DNA from 3 places in the Exiguobacterium sp. GL_137 genome. Region 1 is predicted to be linked to each of the others. Evidence: riboswitches for the same ligand, from Rfam matches in the RefSeq annotation. Region 1 holds a riboswitch; each other region holds the start of a gene.
The links. A riboswitch is a leader RNA that binds a small molecule or an ion and turns the genes downstream of it on or off. The one in region 1 is predicted to bind lysine.

Region 2: it holds a riboswitch for lysine, as region 1 does, so the genes downstream of both, AC3IRK_RS02630 (aspartate kinase) here and AC3IRK_RS15360 (Na+/H+ antiporter NhaC family protein) in region 1, are expected to answer to the same signal.
Region 3: it holds a riboswitch for lysine, as region 1 does, so the genes downstream of both, AC3IRK_RS01220 (amino acid permease) here and AC3IRK_RS15360 (Na+/H+ antiporter NhaC family protein) in region 1, are expected to answer to the same signal.

The regions. Positions count from the first base shown of each region.
Region 1 covers NZ_CM174406.1:2,950,239-2,955,575, forward strand. The annotation lists gene AC3IRK_RS15335 (ABC transporter permease subunit) at 1-386, opposite strand, end outside; gene AC3IRK_RS15340 (ABC transporter ATP-binding protein) at 383-1,264, opposite strand; gene AC3IRK_RS15345 (methyltransferase) at 1,304-1,936, opposite strand; gene AC3IRK_RS15350 (heme oxygenase) at 2,022-2,354, shown strand; gene AC3IRK_RS15355 (uracil-DNA glycosylase family protein) at 2,502-3,242, shown strand; lysine riboswitch at 3,311-3,486, shown strand; gene AC3IRK_RS15360 (Na+/H+ antiporter NhaC family protein) at 3,592-5,175, shown strand; gene htpG (molecular chaperone HtpG) at 5,257-5,337, opposite strand, start outside.
Region 2 covers NZ_CM174406.1:497,822-503,158, reverse strand. The annotation lists gene dapA (4-hydroxy-tetrahydrodipicolinate synthase) at 1-747, opposite strand, end outside; gene AC3IRK_RS02635 (aspartate-semialdehyde dehydrogenase) at 767-1,759, opposite strand; gene AC3IRK_RS02630 (aspartate kinase) at 1,772-2,971, opposite strand; lysine riboswitch at 3,085-3,262, opposite strand; gene argH (argininosuccinate lyase) at 3,333-4,703, opposite strand; gene AC3IRK_RS02620 (argininosuccinate synthase) at 4,700-5,337, opposite strand, start outside.
Region 3 covers NZ_CM174406.1:204,735-210,071, reverse strand. The annotation lists gene AC3IRK_RS01235 (DUF2252 domain-containing protein) at 1-283, opposite strand, end outside; gene msrA (peptide-methionine (S)-S-oxide reductase MsrA) at 351-1,298, opposite strand; gene AC3IRK_RS01225 (hypothetical protein) at 1,368-1,550, opposite strand; gene AC3IRK_RS01220 (amino acid permease) at 1,680-3,158, opposite strand; lysine riboswitch at 3,293-3,477, opposite strand; gene AC3IRK_RS01215 (MarR family winged helix-turn-helix transcriptional regulator) at 3,652-4,101, shown strand; gene AC3IRK_RS01210 (GGDEF domain-containing protein) at 4,291-5,337, shown strand, end outside.

The sequences.
Region 1 (5,337 bases):
AGCATCACAATCATCGCCGACGCCGTATATTGGTGACGTGTAATCGGAGCAGCCAAGTATAAAATCAGTTCACCGTTATCAATTGGCCGTGCCAGTAAGCGCGCAGCAAGTGACAATAAAAATAAAGACGCGATGATTTGAAAAATCAGTCCGTAATAATTTCCGCCGAGTAAGTCGAGAATGTTATCAAAACCGGTCACTTTATCGTATTGGAAAGCTTTTAAAACTTCCGGTGGCAGTGCCTGGAGCTTCGCTTCCAGCAACCCCGTCTTCATCATCGACGGATAGAGTGCGGCAAGCATCAATAAATACAGACTCGTCCCGACTGCATAGGCCGTGATCGGCTTCCCGTTATGCTTGAGTAAAGACCAAATGATCGTCATCATGGTGATTCCTGCTCACTATAATAATGTAAGAAGACATGCTCTAAGTCATCTGCCGAAGTTTGAATCGCCCGGACATCATATTCGGTTAAAAAACGGATGATTTGATTCAACGTCCGTTCGTTGCTTGTGAAAAAGGAAACATGATTTTGAACGCGTTGACTTCCAATTTGAAGTGCAAACCGTTCAGCATGTGCTTCGAGACCAAATTCAATCGTGTACTGTTTTCGGCTCGAACGGACCAGCTCATGGATATCCGACTCGATGATGATTCGTCCTTCTTTAATCAATGCGGCCCGGTCACACGATTTTTCCATCTCCGGAAAATGATGTGAACTCATCAAAATGGCTTTCCCGCGTTGCCGTTCGTTGTCAATCAAGCTTAAAAAACGTTCCTGCATCAAGGGATCAAGTCCACTGGTCGGTTCGTCAAGCAGATAGACCGGGGCATCCTTCATGAAGCAGCCGACTAATGCCAACTTTTGTTTCATCCCTTTCGACATCTTCCGGATTTTCGTTTTCGTTTCGAAGGGAAACTGTTCCAGCAACGCCGATTGACGTTCCGGTTTGCTTTGATGGAGTTGCTGCATCAAATGCAGGACCTGTTCACCCGTAAAATCACCCGGTAAATTAATCTCACCCGGTAAATAACCGACAATTCGTTTTACCTCCTGTGATTGGTTCCAACAGTCATATCCACCGATGGTCGCATGACCGGAGTCTGCTTGAATCAGGCCCATCAATTGCCGGATTGACGTTGATTTCCCGGCTCCGTTCGGTCCGATAAAGCCGAACACCATACCCGGTTCGACCGTAAAACTGACATCAAATAAACCTCGTTTCGGCGCAAATTCTTTCGTCACGTGTTGCAAATGAATCATCCGAATCGCCTCACTTTTCTGGTGATTGCCGTTAGTACCTTATACCCGTTTTGGTACTTCTTGGGACAAATCCACCCGATAAATCACGAATCGTTCGTCGTGATTTTTTTGGAAAAGTTCTTTCAGACGGACTTCTTCCACCTGTTCGAAAATCGTCTGATGCTCTAAATAATACCGGTATTCGTCTGCCGGGTAATACAAAATCAAATCGAGCGGACGCGGACGCCGTTCAACGGATGCTAAGATTTGATCGACAACCTTCATGAAAATTTGGACGGAAAACGGATTAAAAAAGTAACATTTCGTGACATCATCCGGAATCGGATAAGCTTCCGCATACGTATGTTCAAAACGGATGCTGCCTTGACGTCGCTTCATCTTTTTCATGTAAGTTGCTTGATTCATAAGGGCATCTTCATAAAATTGTCCATTCATCTCAACACCGATGACGGAACAATCAAACCGATCATGCAGATAAAAGTTCAACCGTCCTTTTCCGCAGCCGAAATCAATGACCGTATCCGTATAATCGAAGGGATAGACGGCACATAATTCCTCCAGCGCTGCATAAGGCGTCGGTTCGTACCGGTTATAATGGCTGAATGCATTATAAAGATGCTGAATATCAATCGTCTCGATGCGTAGCCGTTCTTCGTACTCTTTTTCATTCATATTTGATTCCTTCTTTCAAGCATTGTTGGTTTCATCGTACTATACTATGGATGTAAGCATTTCATTCTATAAGGGGGACTATCCAATGATCGTTGTTACGAATCGGATTAAAGTCAAAAAAGGAATGGCAGCAGCACTCGCACCACGCTTTACCCGTCCGAGTGGTCTTGACTCGATGAAGGGATTTGTTCGTGTCGAAGTTTTACTGACACAAGGTCTCGAAGAACACGATGAAATGAACGTCAACATGTACTGGGAAGACATGAAGGATTTTGAAGTATGGCGGAACAGTGATGATTTTAAAGAGTCACATAAGCGTCCGGCACCGTCAGACGGCAAACAAGAAGAATCTCCAATGCTTGGAAGTGAAATCATCACGTATGAAGTGGCTTCTGTCAAAGAACGAACTTCTTTATAATTCATGTCAGAACCGCCTTGCCTCCAATTTGGTCGCAAGGTTTTTTTATTCTTAAGAGACCCCTCACTATATTGATATGGGTTTAAATTGTATGTAATACCATTATTTGTTATCATAGGTCCAATACAGAAAGAGAGAGGACTTATCATGCTGAATTCATTATCGATTTTTGAACAGGCCATCCGCGCCTTACCGATTGATCGGTCCTTGACGCGCCAGGACTTGTTCACAGACGGTTTCCTATTACAACAGGAACAGGAATTATCCGTTTACTACTCACCAATCGGAGAATATATCAATCGCTCTGCCAAAATAGTCTTCATTGGCATCACACCAGGATTTGAACAAATGCGCATTGCTTATGAAGAAGCGGCTGATGCCTTCCACCATGGTGCAACAATCGAAGAAGCATCGAAAATCGTCAAATACAGTGCCAGTTTCGCCGGTCCCATGCGGCGTAATTTGACAATAATGTTAGATGAACTCGAATTAAATCGTCTGCTGAATATTCCTTCAACAGCCACCTTATTTCATGCAAATCAGAATCTGTTGCACACGACTTCGATTCTGAGACATCCTGTTTTTTACCGGGACAAAAATTATACGGGACATCAACCAAAGATTGACCGAACACCGTTGCTGCAACATTACGCGTATGAGCACTTCGCAGCGGAATTGAATCAGTTACCCCACCCTGTCATTTTGGTCCCGTTCGGACGTGTCGTCGAGTCAACTGTCCGGACATTGCTTCATCAGGGACGAATTAAAAAACATACTGTATTATTTGGTTTCCCGCATCCTTCTGGTGCAAATGGACACCGGAAGCGACAGTTTGAAGAAAATAAAGACTATTTGATGAAGCAGTTAACTTCCTACTTCGATACTTAACAAACAGCCTTAATTTTTTAAAAGAAATAGGATAAGATTTTCCTATAAAAAGAATATGACTATTCTATCGATGAGGTAGAGGCGCGGTGTTGATGAGTATTTGGTCTGAGGATGACAACGAAGACGATCAAAGAAAGGTGATGCCGCCGAAGTATCGTCACGTGTCAGACGTGACCATGCTGGTCGAATCGGGAAAGACCCGTTCGATTGCCATACGCATGTTGTATGGAGCGCTCCAATTCGGCTAAGAAAGACGCATCCAGCAAGGGTGTCGGCTTTGTTGCCGGTGCCCTTGCTTTTTTCTGTGCAACGGGTCTCATCTTCTAAAAAAGGAGGAGGAACCACAACAATGGTCAACTATTCAGATTCTATCGTTGCGCTTGTCCCGGCAATCGTTGCCATCGTTTTAGCAATTGTCACACGAAAAGTCGTCATTTCACTTGGTGTCGGCATTTTGATTGGTGCCTTACTGCTTCACAGCTTCAATCCGGTGGATACCGTTGTTTATCTCGGAAAAAACATCTTCAGTCTGTTTTGGGCAGACGGTGCGTTAAATGAATGGAATGTCTTATTACTCGTTTTCTTACTGTTACTCGGTGTCTTGTCTACACTGATACAAACATCCGGCGGTGCCCGTGCTTTCGGCGAATGGGCGACGACACATGTCAAGACGGCACGTGGTGCAAGGCTTGCCGCTTTCGGATTAGGTATTTTGATTTTCATCGATGATTACTTTAACAGTCTGGCCGTCGGAAATGTCAGTCGTCCGTTAACGGATCGTCGCGGTGTCTCGCGCGCCAAACTGGCGTATATCATCGATTCCACCGCTGCACCGGTCTGTGTCATCAGTCCATTATCGAGTTGGGGTGCATTCATCATCTCGATTATCGCAGGAATCTTGACGACCCATTCAATCACTGATTACTCGGCGTTCAGTGCGTTCCTGATGATTGTGCCGTTAAACTTCTACGCCATCTTCGCTTTGTTACTGACACTCTACATCGCCTATACGGGAATTGCCGTTGGACCGATGCGGACGCACGAGTTGCGGGCCTTACAAGGTGAATTGTTTGACGCCAACAAAGGGACACCAATGGGGATGGCAGAAGAAGTCAAGGAACACGATGGCGGTAAAGTCCGTGACTTGGTTGTTCCAATCGTCGTGTTAGTCATTGCGACCATCACAGCCCTTCTTTGGACAGGTGCCCAGGCACTTGCGGCTGACGATCGGCCTTTTTCGTTAATCGGCGCCTTTGAAGCAACAGACGTGACGCGCTCACTTGTTTCTGGTGTCATCATCAGTTTAGTCGTTGCGTTCCTGATGATGATCGGTCGGAAAATTCCGGCACGTGATTACCGCATCAGTATCTGGGCGGGCATGAAATCGATGTGGCCCGCTGTCGTTATTCTGTTGTTTGCCTGGACGATCATCGCGGTCATCGGTGACATGAAGACCGGGGATTATCTCGCAAGTTTCATCAGCAAATCGATTCCCGCTTCTTATCTGCCGTTCCTTCTATTCTTGATTGCCAGTATCATGGCATTCTCGACCGGAACGAGTTGGGGGACGTTCGGAATCATGTTACCGATCGGAGCCGATTTGATCATGGCGGTTGATCCAAGTCTGTTGTTACCAACACTTGCCGCTGTTCTTGCCGGATCTGTCTTCGGGGACCATTGTTCACCGATTTCCGATACGACGATTCTCAGTTCGACCGGTGCCGGTTCGCATCATATTGATCACGTCACGACCCAGTTGCCATATGCCTTGATTGGTGCAGTGACGTCGGCTGTCGGATATCTCGTACTCGGTGTCACCGGTTCGTCCCTATTCGGCTTCATCGGTGCCCTGATCGCCTTCGTGATTTTCCTCGTCATGCTGAACGTCCTGTCACGACGCGGCGAAGTCCCGTCGCAGCTACGTTCGGAGTAAGATGCAGTAAACACACCATCCAAAAAGCCGGACCTGATGAATTCATCGGGTCCGGCTTTCTTTATACGATTTTTTTTAATTTCAGACCATTAATGCGCAGACTTCGTTCGCAAACGCGACCGGATCTTCGATTGGTAGTCCCTCCATCAATAATGCTTGTTG
Region 2 (5,337 bases), 580 kb from region 1:
CGGATTGACATCGCTGAACAACGCGGAGATGACAGGCATCAAATCACTTTGAATCCGTCGTGCCGTAACATAGTCGTTTGCCAGTAACGCTTCTGCAAGCGCCTGCGTTTCTGCCGGGTATGGATTCGACAAGACGGAAATCACGCCTTGTGCCCCCCATGCCATATAAGGAAGAATTTGATCATCGTTGCCACAGAAGACCGCAAAGTCAGCGGGTAAGGCCGTCATCAATTCGCCCATGAAACTGACGTCACCGCTTGCTTCTTTAAACGCTTGGATGTTCGGATGTTTGGCAAGTGTGACGGCTGTTTCGACGGAAATCGCGACCCCTGTCCGTGACGGAACATTGTAGAGCATGATTGGCAAATCAACTGCATCCGCAACCGCCGTGAAGTGGGCGACGAGTCCTGCTTGTGATGTCTTATTGTAGTAAGGTGTGACAAGCATTGCCGCATCAGCACCAAGTCGGGCTGCCGTCTGTGTTTTTTCAATCGTCTGTGCCGTATTGTTCGTTCCGGTCCCGGCAATGACCGGTACACGTCCGGCTGTCACACGGACTGCCGTTTCCAGTAATGTTTCAAACTCTTCATTCGTCAACGTTGACCCTTCTCCGGTCGTCCCTCCGACGACTAACGCTTGAATATTCGCTGCGAGTTGTTGTTCGATCAGTTGTTCAAATACCGCTAAATCCAGCTCACCGGTTGATGTAAATGGTGTAGCCAGTGCTGTTCCTGCTCCTTTAAACATATCGATTCCTCCCCGTTTTTTAAGAATGGATTGAACTTTCAAGTGCTTGACGCGCTACCTGGACAGCGTTCGAAGCGGCCCCTTTACGGATGTTATCGGCGACACACCAGATGTGGAATGTATTGGCAAGACTTTTATCCTGACGAATCCGTCCGACATAGACGTCATCTGTTCCGCTTGCATCAAGCGGCATCGGATATTGGTTTTGACTGACATCATCGACGAGAATGACGCCTGGTGCTTCCGCTAATGAGGCACGGATGGCGGCAACGCTTGTCTCCTGCTCGAATGTCACGTTGATGGCGACAGAATGCGAATTCGTGACCGGAACCCGGACACATGTCGCACTGACCGGTAACTCCGGTAGCTGGAAGATTTTTCGTGTTTCGTCAATCATTTTCTGTTCTTCTTTCGTGTAACCGTCTGGTAAGAACACATCGATATGCGGCAGAATGTTATCGTGAATCGGATGCGGATAATTGACCGGTTCTTCGCCGCGGCTGCCGCGGGCTAAATCCTCGATTCCTTTTTGACCGGAACCGGACACGGCTTGATACGTCGTATAGTTAACACGTTTCAAACCAAATTGTTGAAGCGGCGCCAGGGCGACGACCGATTGAATCGTCGAACAGTTCGGGTTGGCAATCAAACGGTCATTTGGTCCGATTGCTTGCGGATTCACTTCCGGTACGACAAGCGGGATATCGGCCTGCATCCGGAAGGCGCTTGAATTGTCGACGACCAGTGTGCCTGCTGCAGCCAGTAACGGTGCATACTGCTCACTGATGGTGCCGCCTGCTGCAAACAGCGCCACATCGATGCCGTCTTCCGTAATCTGCTCCGATAATGCTTGAATCGTGACGTCCTGTCCTTTGAACTGGACGGTTTTCCCGGCAGAACGGGCTGAAGCGTACGCTGAAATCTGACGAACCGGAAAGTCGAGTTCCGCCAGGACTTGTAACATTTTTTGACCAACGGCGCCGGTTGCGCCAATGACTGCGACATGATACATATGATTTCCTCCTTACAGGTCGAATGCTTGAGCAATTGCTGCGACGGTCCGTTCGATGTCAGCTTGGGCAATCGTATATGAGATGCTGATCTCTGATGTTGTAACCTGATAAAACGTGATGTTTTCGGCCCGGAAAATCGCAAATAATTTCGAAGCGACGCCGGTTGCGTCCCGCATGCCGATTCCGACGACCGATAATTTGGCATGTTGGTTATGACGATCGACTTTGACGGTCGGGAAACGATTGATGATATCCTGCAAGGCCTCTTCCAAAAACTCTTCTTCGTCTAACGGACAAGAGAAGGAAAGGAAGATGTCACTGTCAAACGTCGTCTGACTGATCATATCAATGTTGACGTGGCGACCTGACAACAGTTCAAAGATATCCGCGACCGCTGAATTCGTCTGTGGAACGTGTTTGATTGATACCGTCAGGACGTTTTTCGTCACACTGACACTCGTTACTGCTTTCTGTTCCATCGTTTCCGTTGCCTCCATAATCCAAGTCCCTCTTTTCGATTCTAGTGTTTTTCCGACGAAGATGTGGACGCCGTATTTTTTACCGAGTTCGACACTGCGCATCTCCATGACTTTTGAGCCAAGAGCACTCATTTCCATCATCTCATCGTATGAAATGTGCGGAATCGGCTGCGCTGCAGCATGAATCCGTGGATCTGCCGTATAGACACCGTCAACATCCGTATAGATCTCACAACGTTTATCAAGGACGGCTGCTAAGGCAACGGCTGTCGTATCTGATCCGCCGCGTCCGAGTGTCGTGACATCCCCCAGTTCATTGACCCCTTGGAAACCGGCGACGATGATCACATCGTAGGTTTCAAGTTTTTTCCGGAGCAGTTCACCGTCGATTTGTTTGATTTTACTTTTCGTATGCAGCCCCATCGTACTGATGCCGGCTTGGGCTCCCGTTTGCGACAAGGCTTTTGTCCCGAGTGAATTCAGCGCGATGCTGAGTAACGAAATCGTCTGTTCTTCTCCGATTGCAAGCAGACGATCCAGTTCGCGCCGTTCCGGCCGGTCGGTAATCGCTTGTGCTTGGGCAATCAATGAATCCGTCATTTTCCCCATCGCTGATACGACGACGACTAATTTCTCCCCTTGATCCGTCCGATTCTTCAAATAATTCGCAATTGACTGAATCTGTTCGACAGTCGCAACCGAACTACCACCAAATTTAAGTACAGTTGTCACAATCCTATCTCCTTTTGTCCCGAAACAGAAAAAAACGACGGGCCGGTAGGAGCGTTCCTACGGCCCGTCGTTATCACGATCGGACAAACGATGACAGTGTCATTCGTTCTTTTACGTAAGATAGCGCTCCGAAACGTGGGTTTCGGCAGTACAACGGATCTTAACCGTTGTACCAGCAATCAGGAAAAAGCATTTTCCTGTTCACTTCGGCGGATTTCCCCTTTCACATCACTTGGCATGCTTGCCTTTGTAAGTGTTGCTACTGATGTCATCCGCGCCTCTATCTGTCGGTTGTTAGTTACAGTTATAGCAAACATTTTTTGTTAAATCCAGTGATTTGCCAAACTTTTTTTGAATTTTATCATTTTTCAAGGTACTTCTTCGCTAATGTGAGTTGTTCCCGGACGGCTGTAAAACCGGTCCCGCCGTAACTTCCCCGTCGTGCGACGGCTTGAACCGGATCGAGCAACGGATATACATCTTCCGCAATGACCGGATGGAACGTCTGATACGTCGACAGCGTCAAATCTTTTAAGAAACATCCGCTCTGCACACAATGTAGGACGGCTTTCCCGACGATTTCATGCGCTTCCCGGAACGGAATCCCTTTTGTGACCAGATAATCTGCCAGTTCCGTTGCATTCGAGAAGTCTTGCATCGTCGCCTTCTTGAGCGCTTCTGTCTTAAACGTAGCGGATTCGATCATGCCTGTAAAAATTTGAACGGATTGTAACACCGTATCAGCGGTATCAAAGACACCCTCTTTATCTTCTTGCATATCTTTATTGTAAGCGAGCGGAAGAGCCTTCATCGTCGTCAGGAAGCCCATCAGGTTACCATAGACACGTCCTGTTTTACCGCGAATCAGTTCTGCGAAATCCGGATTTTTTTTCTGTGGCATCATACTCGATCCCGTTGAAAACGCGTCGGATAATTCGATGAATGAAAACTCCTGTGAAGCCCAGATGATGATTTCTTCGCAAAAGCGTGACAAGTGCATCATCACTGTTGAGGCGATACCGAGATACTCGATGACGAAGTCCCGGTCCGAGACCGCATCCAGGCTATTCGGATAGACCTGTTCAAAACCAAGCAGCTCGGCTGACTTGAACCGGTCAATCGGGAAAGTCGTTCCCGCCAGTGCCCCTGCACCGAGCGGCGACATCCGGATCCGCTTTAAGTTATCCGTCAACCGATCGGCATCCCGTTCAAACATCCAAAAGTAAGCGAGCAAGTGATGTGCCAGTGAAATCGGCTGTGCCCGCTGCAGATGGGTGTAACCCGGCATGACCGTCTCGACATGTTGCTCCGCTTGTTCCGTAATGACGGATTGCAGATTACGGATGCTGGTCAGGAGTTCGAGAACATGTTGTTCCATCCAGAGATGCAAATCAGTCGCGACCTGATCGTTTCGACTGCGCGCCGTGTGCAGCTTCCCGGCAACGGGACCAATCTGTTCCGTCAGCAACCGTTCAAGATTCATGTGGATATCTTCGTCAACCGTCGTGTAGACGTGCTGATCGAGTGTCGTTTGTAACTGTTTCAGCCCGGCTTCAATTTGTTGCCACTCGGTTTTCTCAAGAATCCCTTGTTCATACAACATCTGTGCATGCGCAAGACTCCCTTGCAAATCAACGGCGGCTAATTTCTGATCAAATGAAATCGATGCGCCGAAGGCTTCCGCTTGAGCGGAAGCACTTTCCGTAAAACGTCCGCCCCATAGTTTCGTCATTTTTTCACGCCTTCCTGACGATGGACACTGGCATGTGTCGCAATCGCAAGACCATGCAATTTAATGAATCCTTTCGCTGCTTCGTGATCAAAGGCATCTTCTTTTGTGTAGGTCGCGAGTTTCTCGTCGTACAATGAAACGGCTGACTGACGTCCTGTAACGGTTGCATTCCCTTTATAGAGTTTGACACGGACTTCGCCGGTCACGTCCTGTTGCGTTGCCGTCAAGAAGGCCTTGAGCCCTTTCGTCAGCGGAGCATGGAACAATCCGTTGTAAATCGTTTCTGCATATTGTTTGCTGAGAATCGGTTTAAAGTGTGCGACATCTTTCGTCAATGTGATGGTCTCAAGGGCTGCATGTGCTTTCAGTAAGACCGTTGCACCCGGGCACTCATAGACTTCACGTGACTTGATTCCGACCAAACGGTTTTCGACATGATCAATCCGTCCGACGCCATGTGCACCGGCGATAATATTCAGTTCGGTAATCAGTTTTGCCAGCGGATACTCTGTACCATTGATTGAAACCGGGACACCTGCTTCAAAACCGATGATGACTTCTTCCGCTTGATCCGGCGCGTCTTCCGGTGCAACTGTCAGGGCATAGGCATCTTGCGGTGGCTCTGTCCATGGAT
Region 3 (5,337 bases), 280 kb from region 1:
TTTCACCCTTGGCATTACCATGAACCCCGAAGTTTTCAAAATGGAGATCACCTTGAATCCAGGTCGGTGTCTCAGGGGGCGTATCAAATCCGAGCGGAATCCGTGTCACATCATAATAAAACAAATGTGAACTGCCGCGGAAAAAGAGAAACGGGCTGGTACTCATCTTTTGATACTTCGTTTGCCGTGCTGCTTCATCCAGTCCACGGACTTCATGATCGTAAAAATCCAGTACTTTCGCGATGGTCAGCTGTCGAATTTCTTCATAGACTTGTGTAAACATACAAAACCCTCCTTTTTCTAGAAAAAAGACAGCAAAACGAATCCGCTTTGCTGCCTGCCTGTTGACTTCATTCGAAGTGTTTTTTATATTCCCCATATCCTGCCGAATCAAGCTCTTCTACCGGAATAAACCGGAGTGCTGCCGAATTGATGCAGTAGCGGAGACCACCAAGCTCGGTCGGACCGTCATCAAAGATGTGACCAAGATGACTGTCTGCATTCGCGGAACGGACTTCTGTCCGTGTCATGCCGTGTGTCGTATCGAGTTCCACTTCCATCTTGTCCTCGGAAATCGGTTTGGCGAAGCTCGGCCATCCGCAGTTCGAGTTAAACTTATCTTTTGACGTAAAGAGCGGTGTCCCGTCGACGATATCAACATAAAGTCCCGGTCGTTCCTCATCCCAATATTCATTACGGAAAGCCGGTTCCGTCCCGTTTTCCTGCGTAACTTTATACTGAATCGGCGTCAGACGTTGTTTCAGTTCCTGTTCTTTGCCCTGATCCTTCCAGGCTTCCTTCACGAACTTGGCACGTCCCGATCCGACACTGTACATCTGATAACGGAACGGATTTTTTTTGTAATAATCCTGATGGTATTCTTCTGCCGGCCAAAACGGGTTTGCCGGACGGATGTCGACTGCTACAGGACGTGAAAAACGTCTAGAGGCGTCCAGCGCCGCTTTCGAACGTTCTGCGGCTTGCTTTTGTTCTTCATCGACATAAAAAATTGCCGGTTCGTACGATTGACCACGGTCATTGAACTGTCCGCCGCCGTCCGTCGGATCGATTTGCCGCCAAAAAATTTCAAGTAACTCATCGTATGAAATGACAGACGGATCATACGTCACTTCCACCGCTTCTAAATGTCCTGTCGTTTCAGAACAGACCTCTTTATAAGTCGGGTTTTCTGTATGACCACCTGTATAACCGGAAATGACTTGTTCGACGCCATCATATTTATGAAATGGCTTGACCATGCACCAAAAACAGCCACCTGCGAATATTGCTTTTGCCATCTAGCTTCCCCTCCTCTGTATAGGTCTATTTTAACGCGTTCCGCGCCACTACCCTACTATCTTGCTCAGTCACTCTTCAGGATTCGCTTTTAGACGGCGCATGACAAAATAAATCGCCGCAAATACTAAAATCAATCCACCGAGTGAATACCATATGTTATTCATACGGTACAGCATCTGATAGATGGCTAACGTCACAAGCAAAATCGCAATCGGGATGAATGCCCGTTTAAAGTGATACCAATAGTTCACTGAGGTCGCCTCCATTTTTCTTTTATCTTATACGATTTTTTACTGTTTGATATGCTTTTCTAGATTATTTCTTTTTCAACATCCATCAAAAAAAAGCCGACTCCGTTTGAAACGGAATCGACTTTTACCTTACGAACGCGGATGTTTCGGGAATTCCATTTCTGAATAAGGAACGACCGATGTCCGGTTTTTAAATTTATGACCTAACCAGAAAGCAAGGAATAACGGAATACCGACATATGTCGCGGCGATTCCAACCCAATCAATTTGATCCGCGAGGAATGCGGCATAGTTTTGACCGACGATGACAAGGAAACAAAGTCCGAAGGCAAAGAGCGGTCCAAACGGGAAAGCAGGTGCAACGTACGGCAAGTCACTGAGTGAATGACCTTGCGCAAGGAATCCTTTACGGAAACGGTAATGGCTGATCGCGATACCGAGCCATGCGATGAAACCGGTCATCCCGGAAGCATTCAACAACCAGAGGTAGACCTGTCCGCCAAACATCGATGTCAGGAAGCAAAGTGCGCCGATTGCCCCAGTTGCGAGCAAGGCATTACGGGGAACACCGTTTTTCGAGACTTGTGCGAACATTTTCGGCGCGTCACCTTGGCGTGCCAATGTGTACAGCATCCGTGTCGATGCGTACATCCCGGAGTTCCCGGCTGATAAAACAGACGTCAGGATGACGGCGTTCATCAATGCTGCCGAGAACGCGAGACCGGCTTTTTCAAAAACAAGTGTGAACGGACTGACTGCTACATCGGTAATATCGTTTGAAACCAGGTTCGGACTTGTATACGGAATCAACATGCCGATGACAAAAATCGCAAATACATAAAAGAGAAGAATCCGCCAAAAGACTTGTTTAACAGCTTTCGGGACGTTTTTTTCCGGATCTTCGGATTCGCCTGCCGCGATTCCGACAAGTTCGGTTCCCTGGAAGCTGAAACCGGCGACCAAGATGATACCGATAACGGCTGGAATGCCTCCGACGAACGGTGCATCACCTAATGCAAAGTTTTTAAAGCCGACCGGCGCTTCTGATGTGAAGACACCAAAAATCATCGCGACTCCGACAATCAAGAAGATGATGACTGTGACGACCTTGATCATCGCGAACCAGTATTCGGCTTCACCGAATCCTTTAACGGAGAAGTAATTTAAACCAATCATCAGTAACAAGAAGATGGCACTGAAATAAAAACCTGGAACATCCGGGAACCAGTATGTCATGACGATTTGGGCCGCAACGAGTTCAACGGCAATCGTGACTGCCCAGTTGTACCAGTAGTTCCAACCGAGTGCAAAACCAAACGATGGATCAACGAACTTCGCACCGTAGGTCGAGAAGGAACCGGCGACCGGCATGTAAGCGGCCATCTCACCAAGGCTCGTCATTAAAAAGTACACCATCAATCCGACGACCGCATACGATAACAGGGCACCGCCCGGACCGGCAGCTGCAACGGACGCACCGGAGGCAATGAATAAACCGGTTCCGATGGCTCCGCCAATCGCAATCATCGACATGTGACGGGCTTGCAGACCGCGTTTTAATCCTTCTTCAGTTGAATCGAGTTTTCTTTGGGGTTGTAAAGTATTCATCTTATTCGCTTCTCTCTTTTTTAAATTTTTGAGAGGACACTTTTTGAATCGAAAAAAAACAAAAAGCGCCCTCACCTTCCAGAAGGAAGATGAGAACGCAACATAGTAAAAAGGATGCGCCCCATTCTACCGTCGTGAAAGATAGCTCCCCACAAGTCAGATCTGACCTGTGACAGTATTAGACCTGTTCGATCTAATCCCAATCGATCATCTTCAAAGCGATGATTGATTTCGGCAATTCTTCCTTTTCAGTCACCTCATCTGCCGCTTGACGACATCCGTGACTGTACTTATAAGAACTGCAACCTCCATCCCACTGGTTGAGTGAGAACTAATTAAGTTAGTTATAATTTCGTTATTACTTCGTCATGTTACACAAAACGTCTTCAAATTGTCAATTCTTTTTTTGAAATTTCCGCTATCCGTGGTAAGATTCCGTAATTTTTAGTACACTAAATTATAGAAGTTAACCGAGAGAAAGGATGTTGCTTGAATGCCACAAGAACGTGATCAACTGACCTATCGATTAGAGGAACAAATGCGGGTCATTCTCCGGACATTACGCCGCGAACTCAACCGACTGTTTGAAGGAACCGCGACGCGGAGTGAATTTTTCATTTTGCGCAGCCTGTCCGAAAATGGTCCCCAACGTCCGACTCTACTCGCAGAACAGTTTGAGCTTGCGACAAGTCAGGTAACGGCTTTGACTGATCGTCTGTATAAAGCCGGATTCGTTACGCGGACGCGTTCGACGGACGACAGAAGATCGATTGTTTTAGCATTGACGGCCGAAGGTGAAGCCGCTTTCCACGAACTTGAAATCGTCCGCCGGAAATATCTCCAAGACCGTTTTGGTACACTCACCGAAGAAGAGCTTCATGCGATGGTCCAGGTCTTCGATAAGATCCTTTTAACGATGGATGAAGAGGCTGTTTCTTCCTAAAAATTGTTTTAAAAAAATATTTATTTTTTTCGCTGACAAAGTTCACTTGACTGTGTACTTTGTCTTTTTTGTCGACTTGCCATGTTTCCCTAAACATTTTTCCATTTCTTGCCGTTATTAAAATGGGTATACTAGAACTATCTTATTGGAAATGCGTTTACGAGGAGCTGGGAGGATTTGTTGTCCATCATGAATAATTTCATCATCAATTTTTGTCTACTGTTTACAACGATCACTCTTTTGTTTCTACCTTTTCGAAATCACCCGCGGATTACACCGAACACGAATCTGAACATCCGACTCGTGTTAGGCTTCATCGCCGGATTGATTTCTGTACTCTTGATGTTCAACAGCATCCAAATCGATGTCGCCCGGATTGATTTACGAATTGTCCCCATCGTCATTGCCATGATGTTCGGCGGCTTACCTAGTGCACTCGTCACCGGCACCATGATTATCGCAACACGTTTTGCCCTGACGCCTGTCGCACAAATCGATGCTGCCATCCTGTCAACAATCGTCATCGCACTGTTCATCCTGACGATTGCCATCGTCCGGCGCTACATCCGGATGACCTTCTGGAACTTCGAACTGATGATCGGGATCGGTATTCTCTATTCGTTGCCGGCTATCTATCTATTGACGAGCAGTTGGACGACCTTCATCGAAATATCACTGGCTTACATATTTTTTAACCTGATTGCCGGTTTTGTGACCTATCACCTGTTGACAGAGTTGCGACGCCACTTTGAAAACATCCAGTATCAACAAAAGCTCGCCATGACGGATGCCTTGACGGGCCTCGCTAACCGGCGCCGGCTGGATGATTCCTTGTCCCTTGTCGGTTCAGCAGAAGACGGGTATTCGCTTGTCTTGATTGATATTGATTTCTTTAAGCACGTCAACGATACGTACGGTCATGATGCCGGAGACGATGTTTTACGGCAACTCGGTACGACATTAGCATCACTGGCACGGCCGGATGATTTAGTCGGGCGTTACGGGGGCGAAGAATTTTTAATCATTCTCCCGAATACATCACTCGTCGATGCGAAAAACATTGCTGAGCTTGCCCGGACGACGGTCGCACGAAATCTGTTCCCGACGACGGCGGTCCCTGACTTACAGATTACGATTTCGCTGGGTATTGCACATTCCAGCAGGCGGATAAGGCATTGTATCATTCGAAAGACAGCGGACGGAATCGGAGTACGAATTACACCAAAAAACTGGAAC